DNA from 3 places in the Arthrobacter sp. 01T425 genome. Region 1 is predicted to be linked to each of the others. Evidence: riboswitches for the same ligand, from Rfam matches in the RefSeq annotation. Region 1 holds a riboswitch; each other region holds the start of a gene.
The links. Region 1 has a riboswitch for thiamine pyrophosphate ahead of AC1DNG_RS00395 (bifunctional hydroxymethylpyrimidine kinase/phosphomethylpyrimidine kinase). Riboswitches for the same ligand answer to the same signal wherever they lie in the genome.

Region 1 (4,979 bases):
GGCGCCACAACATCTTGATGCAAAGTCCCTGCCAATGTTCTTGGCCGGGATCTTGACCATCTTGAGCTGTGTTGCCGCAACGACTTCCGGAACCGTGCCCCACCATCGTACCGGTAGTCCGGACCAGCTCGCGTCAGGCGTACAGCCGCGGCGCGTCGAAGAAGTCCACTTCGTAGCGCGATGACTGCCGGAAAGCCAGGGCCATGGCCTGCCGCTCGCTCTCCGATGCCCGCCCGGCCGCCGTGTCCGTGTACGCGATGGCCTGCCGGGTCGCGGCGGCGAAGTCCTCGTCGGCGTAGGTCCGCAGCCAGCCGGCGTATGGGTGCTCCCCGGGGGCGCCGCCGGCCAGGAACTCCCGGTGCAGCGTGGAACCGACCTCGGCGTAGAGCCAGAAGCAGGGCAGCGCCGCCGCCACGAGGACGCCATAGCTGCCGGAGACAGAGGCGGCCAGCAGGTGGTCCACATACGCTTTCGTGACCGGGCCCAGGGTGGAGGCCGTGAGGCGCGTGCTGAGCCAGGAACGGTGCAGCTCGGATTCGACCTCCAGGCAGGTCTGCGCCGAACGGGCCCAGAACAGCTGCTCGGCCTCGGTGGGGGCAATCGCCGCGGCCCGGGCCAGGACCCGGGAGTAGCCGTTGAGGTAGATGGCGTCCTGGGCGAGGTAGTACGCGAACTCGTGCTCGGGCAAGGTGCCGTCGGCCAGTCCGCGGACGAAGTCCAGGGCGTAGATCGCCTCAAGATCGCCCGCGGCTCCTGCGCGCAGGGCTGCGGCGAACTCCCCCGCCGCCGGACCCTGCCCGGCCTGGAGGTGCTGCAGGTGGTGGAAGTGGTGGACCGGGCCGGTGCCGGAGCCGACGTCCAGGGCCGAGGCTCCGCGGAGCGCGCCCAGCAGCCACGGCTTGACTTCCCGCAGCGTCGCTTCCCAGTCCCCCACCCTGGCCTGCACAGTGGCCATGGCCGAGGACAGGGAGCAGCCGGTGCCGTGGCTGTTGCGCGTCGCGATCCGCTCCCCCGGCACCACCACCGTTTCCTGGCCGAGCAGGCCGCCGGTGTTGACCAGCGCATCCGGGCAGCCGGTGCCGGCGCCGTGGCCGGCGGCGTCGTGGGCATCGGCGTCGTGGGCATGCCCGTCCCCCGGCCCGGCGCCCTGGAGGTGTCCGCCCTTAACCAGGACGGTGGTGCCGGTCAGGGCGGCCAGCCGCTTGCCCTGCGCCAGGGCCTCGGACCACTCGGCAGCGACGGGTTCCTTGAGCAGGATGGCGAGTTCGGCGAGGTTGGGCGTGATGAGGTCCGCCAGCGGCAGGAGGGCCTGCAGGGCGGCCTCGGCCGATTCCTGCAGGAGCCGGTCACCGCTGGTGGCGACCATCACCGGGTCCAGGACCATGACGGCGGGGCGCACCTTTTCCAGCCAGCCGCGGACGGCGTCGATCACGGCGGCGTCACCGAGCATGCCGATCTTGACGGCGTCGATGCCGATGTCGTCGCTGATGGCGTCCAGCTGCGCCGTGAGGAACGACGCCGGGGGGACGTGGACGGCGCGCACGCCCTGCGTGTTCTGCGCTGTCAGGGCGGTGATGGCGGCCATGCCGTAGCCTCCGTTCGCCGCGATGCTCTTCAGGTCGGCCTGGATTCCGGCCCCGCCGGAGGGATCGGAGCCGGCGATGGCCAGCACGCGGGGAATGCGCGGCGGGGCCGGCAGAGACTCGTTGTGCAGAAAATTGGGCGGGAGGAACTCGGACGGATTCGATTTCGCGGACAAGGAAGACATCCCTTCGCCGGTGCTAACCGGACAGGTTCAACGGGTCTGGATCTCAGCCGGCCCGATGCCCGGCACCCCGTGTCAGTGTTCCAGCCTAGCCCTTGCCACCCGGAGGACCCGTTAACGCACGAGCGGGCCCGGGCCCGGGCGGACGTATGTTACGTCTGCCCTGACCCGGACCCGCGGCCCGACCAGTCGAAATAATGACCGGACGGGGACGTGGTCAGTCGCGGAGGACTACAGCTCCGACGCCGGCACGCCGACGCCGAGGATGATCGGCTCGTTGCCGGCCGGGATGGACGCAGGCCCGGCCGCGGCGGGAGCCTTGGCCTCGTGGACGGATCCGGCCGCGGCCGGCCGGGTTGCCTCGCGGTGCTCCACGGAGGTTTCGTTGGCTGCGCCCTGGGCGCGGCTGGCACTCCGGTTGCGGCGCCCGCGGCGGCCGCGCAGCGTCGTGGTGTCAGCTGTGCGTGACGACGGCGCCTCCGCAGCGCGGACGGCCGACGGCGCCTCGGGCGCCGTGGCTTCCGGTGCGGCAACAGCTGCTGCCTGACCGGCCGCCAGGCCGGCGGCCTGGTCCGGCTTGCCGGCCTCGGCTTCGCCCAGGTTTGCGAAGGCCTCGGTCAGCAGGTCCAGGGTCAGGGCCGGTGACGGCGCGTCCTCCGCGTGCTCGACGAAGGGCAGGGCCACCTGCTCGCCGCCAAACGTCAGCACCGTTGCGGGGCGGCCGGCTGCCTCGTCGGCGGCTGCGAGCTGCGTGACGGCGTCGACGGCGGCCTGGCGGGCCCCGGCGTCGCTGGCTGCGGCTGCCTCCCCGTCGTGCAGGTGCGCGGCGTGCGCCGCGGCAGCGATGTTGGCCAGCGCGGCACGGGTGGCCTCGGCCTTGGCGTGGCGTTCGGCCTCGGTGGGTTCGGCGTGGACGGGCGCGGGTGCGGTCGGCGCGGTCTCTCCGCCCTGGCCTCCCCGGCCGCGGCGACGGCTCTTGCGTTCCGGGCGGGCAGCAGGCTGCGCCTCGGTGCGCGGCACATAGTGCTCCGCGGCGACCGTGTTGGCGCGGCGGTGCTCCACCGGCTCGTCGTGGGTGACGATGCCGCGGCCCGCACATGTTTCGCACTGTTCGCCGAAGACTTCCAGCAGCCCGGTGCCCATCCGCTTGCGGGTCATCTGCACGAGGCCCAGCGAGGTCACCTCGGCCACCTGGTGCTTGGTGCGGTCCCGGCCCAGGCACTCCACCATGCGGCGCAGCACGAGGTCGCGGTTGGATTCGAGCACCATGTCGATGAAGTCGATCACGATGATGCCGCCAATATCGCGCAGGCGCAGCTGCCGGACGACTTCCTCGGCCGCTTCCAGGTTGTTCTTGGTGACGGTTTCCTCGAGGTTGCCGCCGGAGCCGGTGAATTTGCCGGTGTTGACGTCCACCACGGTCATGGCTTCGGTGCGGTCGATCACGAGCGAACCGCCCGAGGGCAGGAAGACCTTCCGGTCCAGGGCCTTGTGGATCTGCTCGTCGATGCGCCAGGCCGCGAAGATGTCCGTGTCCTTGGTCCACTTCTCGAGCCGGCCCACGAGGTCCGGCGCGACGTAGGTGACGTAGGCCTCGATGGTGTCCCAGGCTTCCTCGCCGGAGACGATCAGCTTGGAGAAGTCCTCGTTGAAGACGTCCCGGACCACCTTGATGGTCAGGTCAGGTTCGCCGTAGAGCAGCTCGGGGGCGAGGATCTTGGTGGACGTCGACTGGCTCTCGATGCCTTCCCACTGCGCGCGGAGGCGGTTGATGTCGTGCGTCAGCTCTTCCTCGGAAGCTCCCTCGGCCGCGGTGCGGACAATGACGCCCGCGTCCTCGGGCAGGCGGTCCTTGAGGATCCGCTTGAGGCGGTTGCGTTCGACGTCGGGCAGCTTGCGGGAGATGCCGGTCATGGAACCGCCGGGCACGTACACGAGGTACCGGCCGGGCAGCGAGATCTGGCTGGTGAGACGGGCGCCCTTGTGGCCGACTGGGTCCTTGGTGACCTGGACCAGCACGGAGTCGCCGGACTTCAGCGCGTTCTCGATGCGGCGCTGCTTGCCCTCGAGGTTGACGGACTCCCAGTTCACTTCACCGGCGTAGAGCACGGCGTTGCGGCCGCGGCCGATGTCCACGAAAGCGGCCTCCATGGAGGGCAGCACGTTCTGGACCTTGCCCAGGTAGACGTTGCCGATCAGGGAGTCCTGCTGGGTCTTGGACACGAAGTGCTCGGCCAGGACGCCGTCTTCAAGGACACCGATCTGGATTCTGTCGTCGCGCTGGCGGACGATCATCTGGCGGTCCACGGACTCGCGGCGGGCCAGGAACTCGGCCTCGGTGATGACGGTACGGCGGCGGCCGGTGTCGCGGGATTCGCGGCGGCGCTGCTTCTTGGCTTCCAGGCGGGTGGAGCCCTTGACGGATGTGACGCGGTTGTTCACCGGCGCCTCGGCCATGGCACGCGGCGCACGGACGCGGGTCACCGTGTTGGGCGGATCGTCGCCTTCCCCGCCGGTCAGCTCGAGGTCTTGGTCTCCACGGCGGCGGCGGCGGCGGCGGCGGGAGGTCACACCGTCTTCAAGGATCAACTCGGAGCCTTCGTCGCCCTCTTCTTCGGTGCCTTCCGACTCCGTGTCGGACTCGGCAGAGGTGCGGGTGCGGCCGCGCCGGCCGCGGCTGCGGCGCCGACGGCGGTTGCCGGCGTCCTCGTCCTCGTCGCCTTCCTCGTCCTCGGGCTCAGCTGCTGCGGCGGCAACGGGGACCGGACGCACCACAGTGCTCAGGTCCGGGGCCTGGAAGATGACGGAAGTGAGGGCACCCGGTTCCATGAACAGCGACGCGGCCGGGCTTTCCTCGGGCCGGGCTTCCGGCTCTTCGGGCTGGGCTGCGGCGGCTTCCGCGGTGGGTGCTTCCGCAGCGGCGGATTCTTCGGCCGGGAGTACTGCCGCGGGTGCTTCTTCGGCCTTCGGGGCGGCCTTGGCACGGCTGGCACGGCGGCGGACCGGCTTCTCTGCAACCGTCTCTGCGGCCGTTTGTGCGGCTTCTGCGGCGGCAGTTGCGTCAGTGCCAGCTGCTGCGGGGGCCTCAGCCGCGGCAGGTGCGCCGGTTTCGGCATCGCCGGCGAAGGCAGGCAACGGTTCCGGGGCTGCTACAGCTTTCCGGGTCCGGGTGCGCCGCGCGGGCGCCTTGGCCGCAGTCCCGGCGGCAGCAGTT
Region 2 (4,979 bases), on a different contig from region 1:
AGAAGATGATGAAGAAGATGGCCGCCGGCGGCGGGATGCCCGGCATGCCGGGGATGCCCGGCATGGGCGGCGGGGGCGGAGCCCGCAAGGGAGCCAAGTCCGCGCCCAAGAAGAAGGCCCGCTCCGGCAACCCGGCCAAGGCGGCGCAGGAACTGCGCGACGCCGAGGCCCGGCGTGCCGCCGGCCCCAAGGCGCTGCCCACCGGCGCGTCGTTCGGCCAGCAGGGCGGCGACTTCGATCCGTCCCAGCTGAACCTGCCGAAGGGTTTCGACAAGTTCCTCGGCGGCAGCAAGTAGCCGCAAGTGCTGACGGCCGCCGGCACTGTGTCGCCGGCAGCATCAGCACTGAAGTGCCATAGGGTTAGACAATGTTCAAGCAGCGCGTAGTCTTCGTCCACGGGGACGGCAGCTTCGGCGCCGCCGCGTGGCCAAAACAGCACGGAATGGCGCTGGACTACGACGCCCTGTTCCTGCGGCGGCACGGGTTTGACGCCGTCGCGGAACCGCTCGAATCCAGCTTCGCCGCCGACGCCGCCATCGTGCTCGCCTCGCTGGCAGACGACGGCCGCGGCGAGGCCGGCGGCCATGTCGTGGCCCATTCGCAGGGCGCGATCGCTGCGATGATGGCCGCCGTCGAACGGCCCGACCTCGTCCAGTCGCTGACCCTGGTGGAACCGGCCTGCCTGTCCCTGACCGCGGAGCTCCCGGCCACCGCCGCGCACCGGGCCCTGATGCAGCCGCTCTTCGACGTCCGCCACAACCTCAGCGACGACGACTTCCAGCGGGAGTTCATCCGCCGCGCGTTCGCGGCGGATGCCCCCGGGGCCACGACGCCGGAGGCCCTCCGGGCTGCGCGCCGGCTCCGCCTGCAGGCGCCGCCGTGGGAAGCCCCGCTGCAGATCGTGCCGGGCGTGCCGACCCTGGTCCTGACCGGCGGCTGGGAACCGCTGTATGAGGAAATCGCCGGCTACCTGCGCGAGACAGGCGCCCTGCACCGCACGGCGCCGGGAGGGCACCGGCCCCAGGATTCAGCCGAAGGGGACCGGGCCATCCGCTCCTACATCGCCGAGGTCAGCCGGCACCAGCACGCCCGGGCGTCCTAGGAAGCTGCGGGTCCTCCCACTGAGGGCTGCGGCAGGTAGACCTTGCCGCCCGAGGCGAGGAACTCGTTGCTCTTCGCCCGCATTCCGGCCGTCATCTGCGCTAGGGCCGCCTGCGAATCTGCTGATCCGTATTCGTCCCGGATGTCCTGGCTGATCCGCATGGAGCAGAACTTCGGACCGCACATCGAGCAGAAGTGGGCTGTCTTGGCCGGCTCCGCGGGAAGCGTCTCATCATGGTAGGCCTCGGCCGTGACCGGGTCCAGGGACAGCGCGAACTGGTCCCGCCAGCGGAACTCGAACCTTGCCTTGGACAGGGCATCGTCGCGTTCGTGCGCGCCGGGGTGGCCCTTGGCGAGGTCCGCGGCATGGGCGGCGATCTTGTAAGTGATCACCCCCGTCTTCACATCGTCCTTGTTCGGCAGCCCGAGGTGTTCCTTGGGCGTGACGTAGCAGAGCATGGCAGTGCCGTAGCGGGCGATCTCGGTGGCGCCGATCGCCGAGGTGATGTGGTCATAGCCCGGTGCGATGTCCGTGACGAGCGGCCCGAGTGTGTAAAACGGGGCGCCCTTGCAGAGTTCCTGCTGGCGCTCCACGTTTTCCCGGACGAGGTGGAAGGGCACATGCCCGGGGCCCTCCACCATGACTTGCACGTCGAAGTCCCAGGCCCGCTGCGTGAGCTCGGCCAGGGTGTCCAGTTCGGCGAACTGTGCCGCGTCGTTGGCATCCGCCGTCGCGCCCGGCCGCAGCCCGTCGCCCAGGGAGAACGCGACGTCGTAGCGGGCGAAGATCTCGCACAACTCATCGAAGTGGGTGTACAGGAAGTTCTCCCGGTGGTGCGCCAGGCACCAGCCGGCCATGATGGAACCGCCGCGGGACACGATGCCGGTGACCCGGTTGGCCGTCAGCGGCACATACCGCAGCAGCACGCCGGCGTGGATGGTCATGTAGTCCACGCCCTGCTCGCACTGTTCGATCACGGTGTCCCGGAAGATCTCCCAGGTCAGGGCGTTCGCCTCACCGTTGACCTTCTCCAGCGCCTGGTAGATCGGGACCGTTCCGATGGGGACGGGGGAGTTACGGATGATCCACTCGCGCGTGGTGTGGATGTCGTCCCCGGTGGAGAGGTCCATGACGGTGTCCGCGCCCCACTGCGTGGCCCACTGGAGTTTGTCGACCTCCTCGGCGATGGAGCTGGTCACGGCGGAGTTGCCGATATTGGCGTTGATTTTCACCAGGAACGACTTGCCGATGATCATCGGCTCGGATTCGGGGTGGTTGACGTTGTTGGGAATGATCGCGCGGCCCGCGGCCACCTCGCTGCGCACCAGCTCCACATCGCAGTTCTCGCGCAGCGCGACGAACCGCATTTCCTGGGTGATGACACCGTCCCGGGCGTAGCGCATCTGCGTGACGGTCCTGCCCTCAACGGCCCGGCGCGGCACCGGCCGGCCGCCCCGCCACTCGGCCGACGCAGCACCGCGGCGCACCGCCGATTTGCCGTCGTCGAGCAGCTCCCGTTCGCGGCCGGCGTAGGGTTCGGTGTCCGCCCTGGCCTCAATCCAGGGGGTGCGGAACGGTTCCAGCCCGCGGACCGGATCGCTGCCCGGGCCGGCAGTGCGGTACACCCGGAACGGCGGGTTCCGGACGCCGCCCGGGGAGGGTTCCAGGGCGATCTCGGTCACCGGCACGCGGATGCCATGCTCCTGGTCCGTGCTGAAGGCCAGCGAGTGGGACTTCAGCGACTGCGTGGCGGCTGCGGACTGAATTTGGACAGGGCTGTGCTGTGTCACTTGGGTGTTCACGGAAAAGCTCACTTCCTTCGCCGGCATTACCCGGACAGGTTCAACGGTCGCAGGCTGCGTCAGCCCGATCTCAGCCCCTGCAGGGGCACCCGTGTGGTCGTAGACGAAACTACCACGCACCTCCGGCCGGCCCTCGAGTGTGACGGAGTGCGGTCGGGCCGCGGTGTTAGCGTGGCATTGTGACTCTGCCCAGGGCCGTGCCCCGCATCCGGATGGCGACGCCGGAAGACCTCCCGGCGCTGCCGGTTCTCGAGGCCTCAGCAGACCGCATCCTCGAAGCGGAGCTGGGGAACCAGACGCTCCCGGCTCCGGAGTTGACGACGCCGGTTGAGCCGCTCTTCATACTTGTCGCCGGAAACCCGCCCGTAGGGTTTGCCCGCGTTGACGAGGTCGGCGGCCAGGCCCATCTGGAACAACTCTCCGTGCAGCCGGACTCCGCCGGGCGGGGGATAGGACGGTCCCTGGTGGAGGCGGCCCTTGATGCGGCCCGGAGCCGTGGCTATTTATCGATGACGCTTTGCACCTTCGCAGGCGTCCCGTTCAATGCGCCGTTTTATGCGAGCTGGGGTTTCGAGGAACTCGCCCAGCCAGGACAGGCGTTGGGCGCCCTGCGGATCCACGAAGCGCAGCTGGGGCTGGACCGTCTTGGCCGGCGGATCGTCATGCGGATTAGGCTTTAGGTCATGACCGGCATCATCGAGTTCAGCGGGCCTATCCTCACCGCGGCGGACCAGGAACGCCGCGGGCTCTGGTCGGTGGGCGGCCTGCTAACCTTCCACCGTCCGGCCGCCGCGCCTGACCTCGTACTCGACGGCTGGGTCATGCCCGGCCTCGTGGACGCGCACTGCCACATCGGCCTCGGCCCGGGCGGGGACGTTACCGAGGACACCGCGGAATCCCAGGCCCTGGCGGACCGCAACGCCGGGACGCTCCTGGTCCGCGACGCCGGCGCCGTCCACAACACACGCTGGCTCCAGCAACGCGCGGACCTGCCCCGGATCATCCGCTCCGGCAGGCACCTCGCCAGGACCCGGCGGTACCTGCCTGGCCTGGCCGTCGAGGTCGAACCGGAGGATCTCGTCGAGGCCGTGCGCAAGCAGGCCCGCGCGGGCGACGGCTGGGTCAAGCTCGTGGGGGACTGGATCGACCGCGACGCCGGCGATCTCGCCGCCAGTTTTCCCGCCCGGACGGTCAAGGACGCCGTCCAGGCCGCCCACGATGAGGGGGCCCGCGTCACCGCACACTGCTTCGCCGAAGACACCCTCGACGACATGCTCGACGCCGGGATCGACTGCATCGAGCACGCCACCGGGCTGCTGCCGCGGCACCTGCCGCGCTTCCTCGAACAGGGTGTTCCGATCGTGCCCACCCTGATCAACATCGCCACGTTCCCGGACATCGCCGCCCGGGCGGCGGCCAAGTTCCCCCGCTACACAGCCCACATGCGCTCGCTGTGGGAGCGCCGGGCGGAGCGGATCCTCGAAGCCCACGAGGCCGGGCTGGCGATCTATGCCGGCACCGACGCCGGCAGCGTGATCAGCCATGGCAGGATCGTGGACGAGATCCAGGCCCTGCACGCCGCCGGCCTTTCCGCCGCTGCCGCCCTCAACGCCGCGAGCTGGTCTGCGCGGACCTGGCTCGGCGCGGAGTCCATCGGTGAAGGGGCAAGCGCTGATGTCCTCGTCACCGCCGAGGATCCGCGGAGCAATCCGGCCACGCTCCGCCGGATCCGGCATATCGTGCTGCGTGGGCTGCCGGTGGACCGGGCGCCAGTCCATGTTTTGGAATAAATTGAAGCTTCAAGTAATTTATCTTTATGTAGAGTCGCCGAAGGCCGGTGGCTACAGAATCCACGGAGCATTGCCATGACCGCAGAAGCCAGCACCCAGGACCTCCTTCCTGCCGAACTCACCATGGGCACCGTGATGCTCAAGGTCGGCGACATGAAGCTCATGACCGACTACTACCAGCGCGCCCTCGGCCTGGAGACTGTGGCCGAACAGGACGGCGGGCTCTACCTTGGGCGCCAGCAGAAGCCGCTGGTGCATCTGGCGCCTGCCCCGGGCCTGAATCTA
Region 3 (4,979 bases), on a different contig from region 1:
CAACGGCACCCTGCTCTGCTCCCATCACCACCATCTGATCCACAAGGAACACTGGAGCATCCAGATGCGCACCGGCATCCCCTGGTTCACCCCACCACCCCACCTCGACCCCGCCCAGACACCCCGCCGGAACAGATACTTCCGCCCCCACCAGTGGCGCCCAGTTATTTAGGTGCTCGCTATATTTAGTTGCTCGATATTTAGGTGCCCGCTTTCGGCAATGACGGCCTTGTGCGAGCCATGGGGTGAGGACTCGTTGGAGCTCTTGGGGATGCTGGCCCGGGGAACCGGGCCAGCCGGCCCGATCCCGGGGGGCTTCAGAGGAACGGCGTTAGAGGAACTCGGCCCGGCCTTCCATTGCCGAGGACGCCAGTGCGTGTTCCCGCCGCGGGATCCTGCCGGCCGCTTTCGCCAGCCTGCCGGCGATGACGGCATGTTTGAAGGCCTCGCCCATGAGCACCGGATTCTGCGCACGGGTCACCGCCGTAGCCAACAGCACGGCGTCGCAGCCGAGTTCCATCGCCAGGGCAGCGTCCGAGGCCGTGCCGATCCCGGCATCCAGCACCACGGGCACGGACGCGCGCGAGACGATCAGCTCGATGTTGTGCGGGTTCAGGATGCCCAGTCCGGTGCCGATCGGGGCGCCCAACGGCATCACGGCCGTCGCGCCGAGGTTTTCGAGCCGGAGGGCAAGCACGGGGTCGTCGTTCGTGTAGGCGAAGACCTTGAAGCCTCGGGCCACGAGCTGTTCGGTTGCGTCCACGAGTTCGACGGCGTCCGGCAGCAGTGTGTGCTCGTCGGCAATGACTTCGAGCTTGACCCAGTCCGTTTCCAGGGCCTCCCGCGCCAGCTCGGCGGTGAGGACGGCGTCCTTGGCGGTGAAGCAGCCTGCCGTGTTGGGCAGTACCCGGATCCGATGGTCCTCGAGCAGCTGGAACAGCGAGCCCGTCTCCGCCGGCGAATAGCGGCGTATCGCCACCGTGGTCAGCTCCGTCCCGGACGCCACCAGCGCCGCCCCGAGCCCGTCCAGGCTCGGCGCACCGCCGGTTCCCATGATGAGGCGGGAGCCGAGCCTTACGCCGTCGACCACGAACGGATCGGCCACCGCACCGGTCATGGGGACGGCCTGTGTTCCTGCGAACGTCGTCTCGTTCATGCTGGTCATCCTCCTTGGACTGCCGTGACAAGTTCGACGTCGTCGCCGTCGGCGAGCGCCGTGGCGTGCCACTGGCTGCGCGGCACCACTTCGGCGTTGCGGGCGACGGCGACACCGAGCTTCCGCCCGTCGGCGGCGCGGCCGTCGGGGCCGATGCTCCGGCCAGTGAGCTGGCTGACGAGTGCGGAGACGGAGGCGCCGTCGGCGACGCTCTGATCCGTTCCGTTAAGTCGGATGTTCATGCTGCTTCCTTCTTAGGGCTGTCCCCGGACGTAACCGGGATGCGGGAAAAACGGTCGGGGCGGAACCCGGCCCAGCGCGGGTCCGGCGTGAAATCCATGAGTTGCCGGCACACGGCGGCAGCGGCGGGGGTCAGCAGGACGCCGTGCCGGAAGAATCCTGTGGCGATGATGAGTCCCGGGACGTCGCCGCCGTCCGCTTGTGCGATCCGCCCCAGCAGCGGGGCATTGTCCGGGGTTCCGGGCCGCGCCCGCGCCGTGGCTTCCAAAAGCTCCAGCTCGGCGACCGCAGGCACCAGCTGCTGGGCATCCCGCAGCAGCTGGTAAATGCCGCCGGCGGAAACCGCGTGCGGATCCGACGGTCCATCCTCCCGCTGGGTGGCCCCGATCACCACGGTGCCGTCCTGGCGGGGGACGATGTACACCGGGATGCCGCGCACCATGCCCCGCACGGTGGCCGTGAGCAGCGGCTGCAGATGCGGAGGCACGCGGAGCCGGAGGATGTCGCCGTAGACGGGCCGCAGCGGCAGCGCCAGCCCGGCCGGAAGCTCCTCGAGCGCGGCGGCGCCGAGCCCGTTGGCGACCACGGTCTCGGCAGCCCGTACGGTACCGCCGCCAGCCAACCGCACACCTGCCACCTGTCCGTCCTGCCACAGCAGGCCTGCCGCGCGCCGCCGGACGAAGCTGCCGCCTTCCGCACCGAGCACGCCGGCGAGCCGGGTGATCAGCAGGCGGGGGTCCACCTGGTGGTCGGCCGGGATGTCGAAGGCACACGAGATGCCGGGACTCAGCAGGGGCTCCCGGGTGCGCGCCTCGCGCACTGTCAGTGGCTCCACGGCCAGGCCGCATGCCTTCTGGACTTCCCTCAAGTCCGCGAGCGCGCGCCGGTCCGCCGCGTCGGCCCCCACCGCCAGGGTCGGCGTCGTTAAGTAGCCGGTACCCGCCGGGGAATCCGCGCCGGCGGCAACGGCGTCGAGAGCCGCAGCGAATCCTGGCCACAACCGGGAGGCCTCAAGCATCAGTTCCAGGAGCTGTTCCTCCTGGTAGTGCAGTTCACTCACGGGGGCCAGCATGCCGGCCGCGGCCCAGCTGGCTCCGCTGCCGGGAGCATCATCGATCAGGACCACGGATCGGCCCGAGCGGATGGCCTCGAACGCGATGCCATGGCCGATCACCCCGCCGCCGATCACGGCCACGTCGGCAGTCGTATCCCCCGCGATGATTCCCTCTGCGGTACCGGGCCCCGTGTCACAAACCTGGGCGTCGGCGTCATTTGCGGCTCCGGCCGCACGGCCTGCTCGTGTGCCCATGAAAAATTCCTTCCCTACGCCGGTACTAGCCGGATCAGGTCAAGCGGTCGGCTCTGACGCCCTCTCAGCCGGGCAGCGGCGACATGGCTGCTGCGGGCTCCCGCGGTATGCGCCCAGTTTAGAGGAACTAGGCTGGTCCCATGAGCCAGGACCCTCTCCACACCACCGCCCGCCTCTATCTCTGCACCGACGCCCGCAGGGACCGCGGCGACTTCGAGGACTTCGTGGATGCCGCCTTCGCCGGCGGCGTGGACATCATCCAGTTGCGCGACAAGTCGCTCGAGGCCTCCGAGGAGCTGGAACTGCTGGAGGTCCTGCACACCGCAGCGCAGCGCCACGGGCGGCTGTGGGCCGTCAATGACCGGGCGGACATCGCCTCCCTGTCCGGGGCTCCGGTGTTCCATGTCGGCCAGAAGGACATTTCGCTCGACGCCGCCCGCGGCTTTCTCGGCAAGGATGCCGTGATCGGTCTGTCCACCCACAGCCCGAAGCAGGTGGACGCCGCCATCGCTGCCGCGCCAGGCCGCAAAGGGCTCGATTATTTCTGTGTGGGCCCCGTGTGGGCGACGCCCACCAAGCCCGGGCGCGCCGCCGTCGGCCTCGATCTGGTGCGCTACGCCGCCCAGGCGATCGGCGGGGCGGACGCGGAGGGAACCGGCAGGGTCAACGAAAGCGTGCTGCCGTGGTTCGCGATCGGCGGGATCGACCTCAGTAACGTGGAGCAGGTAGTCGATGCCGGTGCCCGGCGGATCGTCGTGGTCCGGGCGATCACCGACGCCACTGATCCGGCCCACGCCGCCGGAGCCTTGCTGGCGGCGCTGGACGCCGCCGCATCCTAAGCAGGTCCCACCCGTAATGCCGGCCGGCACTGAAACTATCCGGCGAGACCCAGCTCCGTCATCCGGCGCGCGTGGTTCGCTGCGAGTTCGGCCGCCAGGCCGTTGACCAGCGCCCGGGCGCCGGCGTCGTCCAGCCCCGACAGTCCGCCGAGGAACGCGTGCTCAGCGCTGACACGCTGGGCGTGGTTCAGTACTTCCCCCAGCAGACGCCTGGCCCACAACGCCAGGCGCGACGCCAGCCGGGGGTCATCGGCCAGGGCCGCCTTGATGCGCGCCTGCAGCACGGCCGTGGACTCACCGGTGGAGCGGACCTGCCCGATCAACTCACGGGTCGCGGCGTCGACGTACCGGCCCACGACGCCGTAAAAGTCCGCGGCGACCGTGTCGATCACGTAGGCCTTCATGAGGGCCTCGTACCAGTCCGACGGGCGCGTGCGTTCGTGGAAGTGGTCCACCGAGGGCTGGAACGGCAGCATGGCGGCCTCCGTATCCAGGCCCATGTGTTCGAGCCGGATTCGGACGAGTTCGTAATGCTGGAACTCGACCACCGCCATCCTGCCCAGCAACGCACGGTCATGCAGCGTGGGCGAATACCGGGCACTCGAGGACAGCCGCTCGAAGGCGGAAAGCTCGCCGTACGCCAAGACTCCCAGCAGGTCGGCAAGGAAGCTGTTGTAGAGGGCAGGATCGTCCGCAGTTGCGCTCATCTTCCAAGACTAATAGCGGAAATCGGGCTACCCTGATTTTCGTGTCACATCATCGCCTGACCCCCAGTGTCCACGAGCAGCAGAACCAGCTTGCCGGGGCACTCAAGGCGTTGCGCACCACGCTGGAACTGCCCGGCCCGTTCCCCGAGGGTGTGCTGCGCGACGCGGAGGCGGCGGTGGCCGAGCACAAGCTCCCGGACCTTGACCTCACGCACGTCGAGTTCGTGACTATCGATCCGGCATCGTCCACCGACCTGGACCAGGCCCTGTTTATCGAACGGAGCAACGGCGGCTACAAGGTCTTCTACGCCATCGCCGACGTCCCCTCCTTTGTCGCCCCGGGCGGGGCGCTGGACGCCGAGACCCGGCGCCGCGGCCAGACCTTCTACACCCCGGACGGCAGGATTCCGCTGCATCCGGAGATTATCAGCGAGGCCGCCGGCAGCCTGCTCGCCGGGCAGCTGTGCGCGGCGTTCGTCTGGGAGTTCGAGCTCGACGCCGCGGCAGAGGTCGCCTCGGTCCTCGTGCGCCGGGCACAGGTCCGCAGCCGCGCGAAGCTCAACTACAAAGGCGTCCAGGCCGAGCTCGACGCCGGCACCGCGGCGCCCGTGCTGCAGCTGCTGAAAGAAGTAGGCCTCAAACGGGTGGAACTGGAACGACTGCGCGGCGGCGCGAGCCTGAACATGCCGGAACAGGAGATCCAGCAACTGCCCGACGGCGGCTACCGG

Region 2: it holds a riboswitch for thiamine pyrophosphate, as region 1 does, so the genes downstream of both, thiC (phosphomethylpyrimidine synthase ThiC) here and AC1DNG_RS00395 (bifunctional hydroxymethylpyrimidine kinase/phosphomethylpyrimidine kinase) in region 1, are expected to answer to the same signal.
Region 3: it holds a riboswitch for thiamine pyrophosphate, as region 1 does, so the genes downstream of both, thiO (glycine oxidase ThiO) here and AC1DNG_RS00395 (bifunctional hydroxymethylpyrimidine kinase/phosphomethylpyrimidine kinase) in region 1, are expected to answer to the same signal.

The regions. Positions count from the first base shown of each region.
Region 1 is NZ_JBFTPY010000001.1:73,510-78,488, reverse strand. It holds gene AC1DNG_RS00395 (bifunctional hydroxymethylpyrimidine kinase/phosphomethylpyrimidine kinase) at 134-1,681, opposite strand; TPP riboswitch at 1,751-1,848, opposite strand; gene AC1DNG_RS00390 (Rne/Rng family ribonuclease) at 1,997-4,979, opposite strand, start outside.
Region 2 is NZ_JBFTPY010000015.1:86,116-91,094, forward strand. It holds gene ffh (signal recognition particle protein) at 1-296, shown strand, start outside; gene AC1DNG_RS16260 (alpha/beta fold hydrolase) at 368-1,102, shown strand; gene thiC (phosphomethylpyrimidine synthase ThiC) at 1,099-2,904, opposite strand; TPP riboswitch at 2,900-3,007, opposite strand; gene AC1DNG_RS16270 (GNAT family N-acetyltransferase) at 3,084-3,584, shown strand; gene AC1DNG_RS16275 (amidohydrolase family protein) at 3,588-4,694, shown strand; gene AC1DNG_RS16280 (VOC family protein) at 4,770-4,979, shown strand, end outside.
Region 3 is NZ_JBFTPY010000014.1:221-5,199, forward strand. It holds partial or broken gene AC1DNG_RS15385 (HNH endonuclease) at 1-172, shown strand, start outside; gene AC1DNG_RS15390 (thiazole synthase) at 332-1,156, opposite strand; gene thiS (sulfur carrier protein ThiS) at 1,162-1,398, opposite strand; gene thiO (glycine oxidase ThiO) at 1,395-2,705, opposite strand; TPP riboswitch at 2,699-2,819, opposite strand; gene thiE (thiamine phosphate synthase) at 2,846-3,544, shown strand; gene AC1DNG_RS15410 (ferritin-like fold-containing protein) at 3,580-4,251, opposite strand; gene AC1DNG_RS15415 (RNB domain-containing ribonuclease) at 4,293-4,979, shown strand, end outside.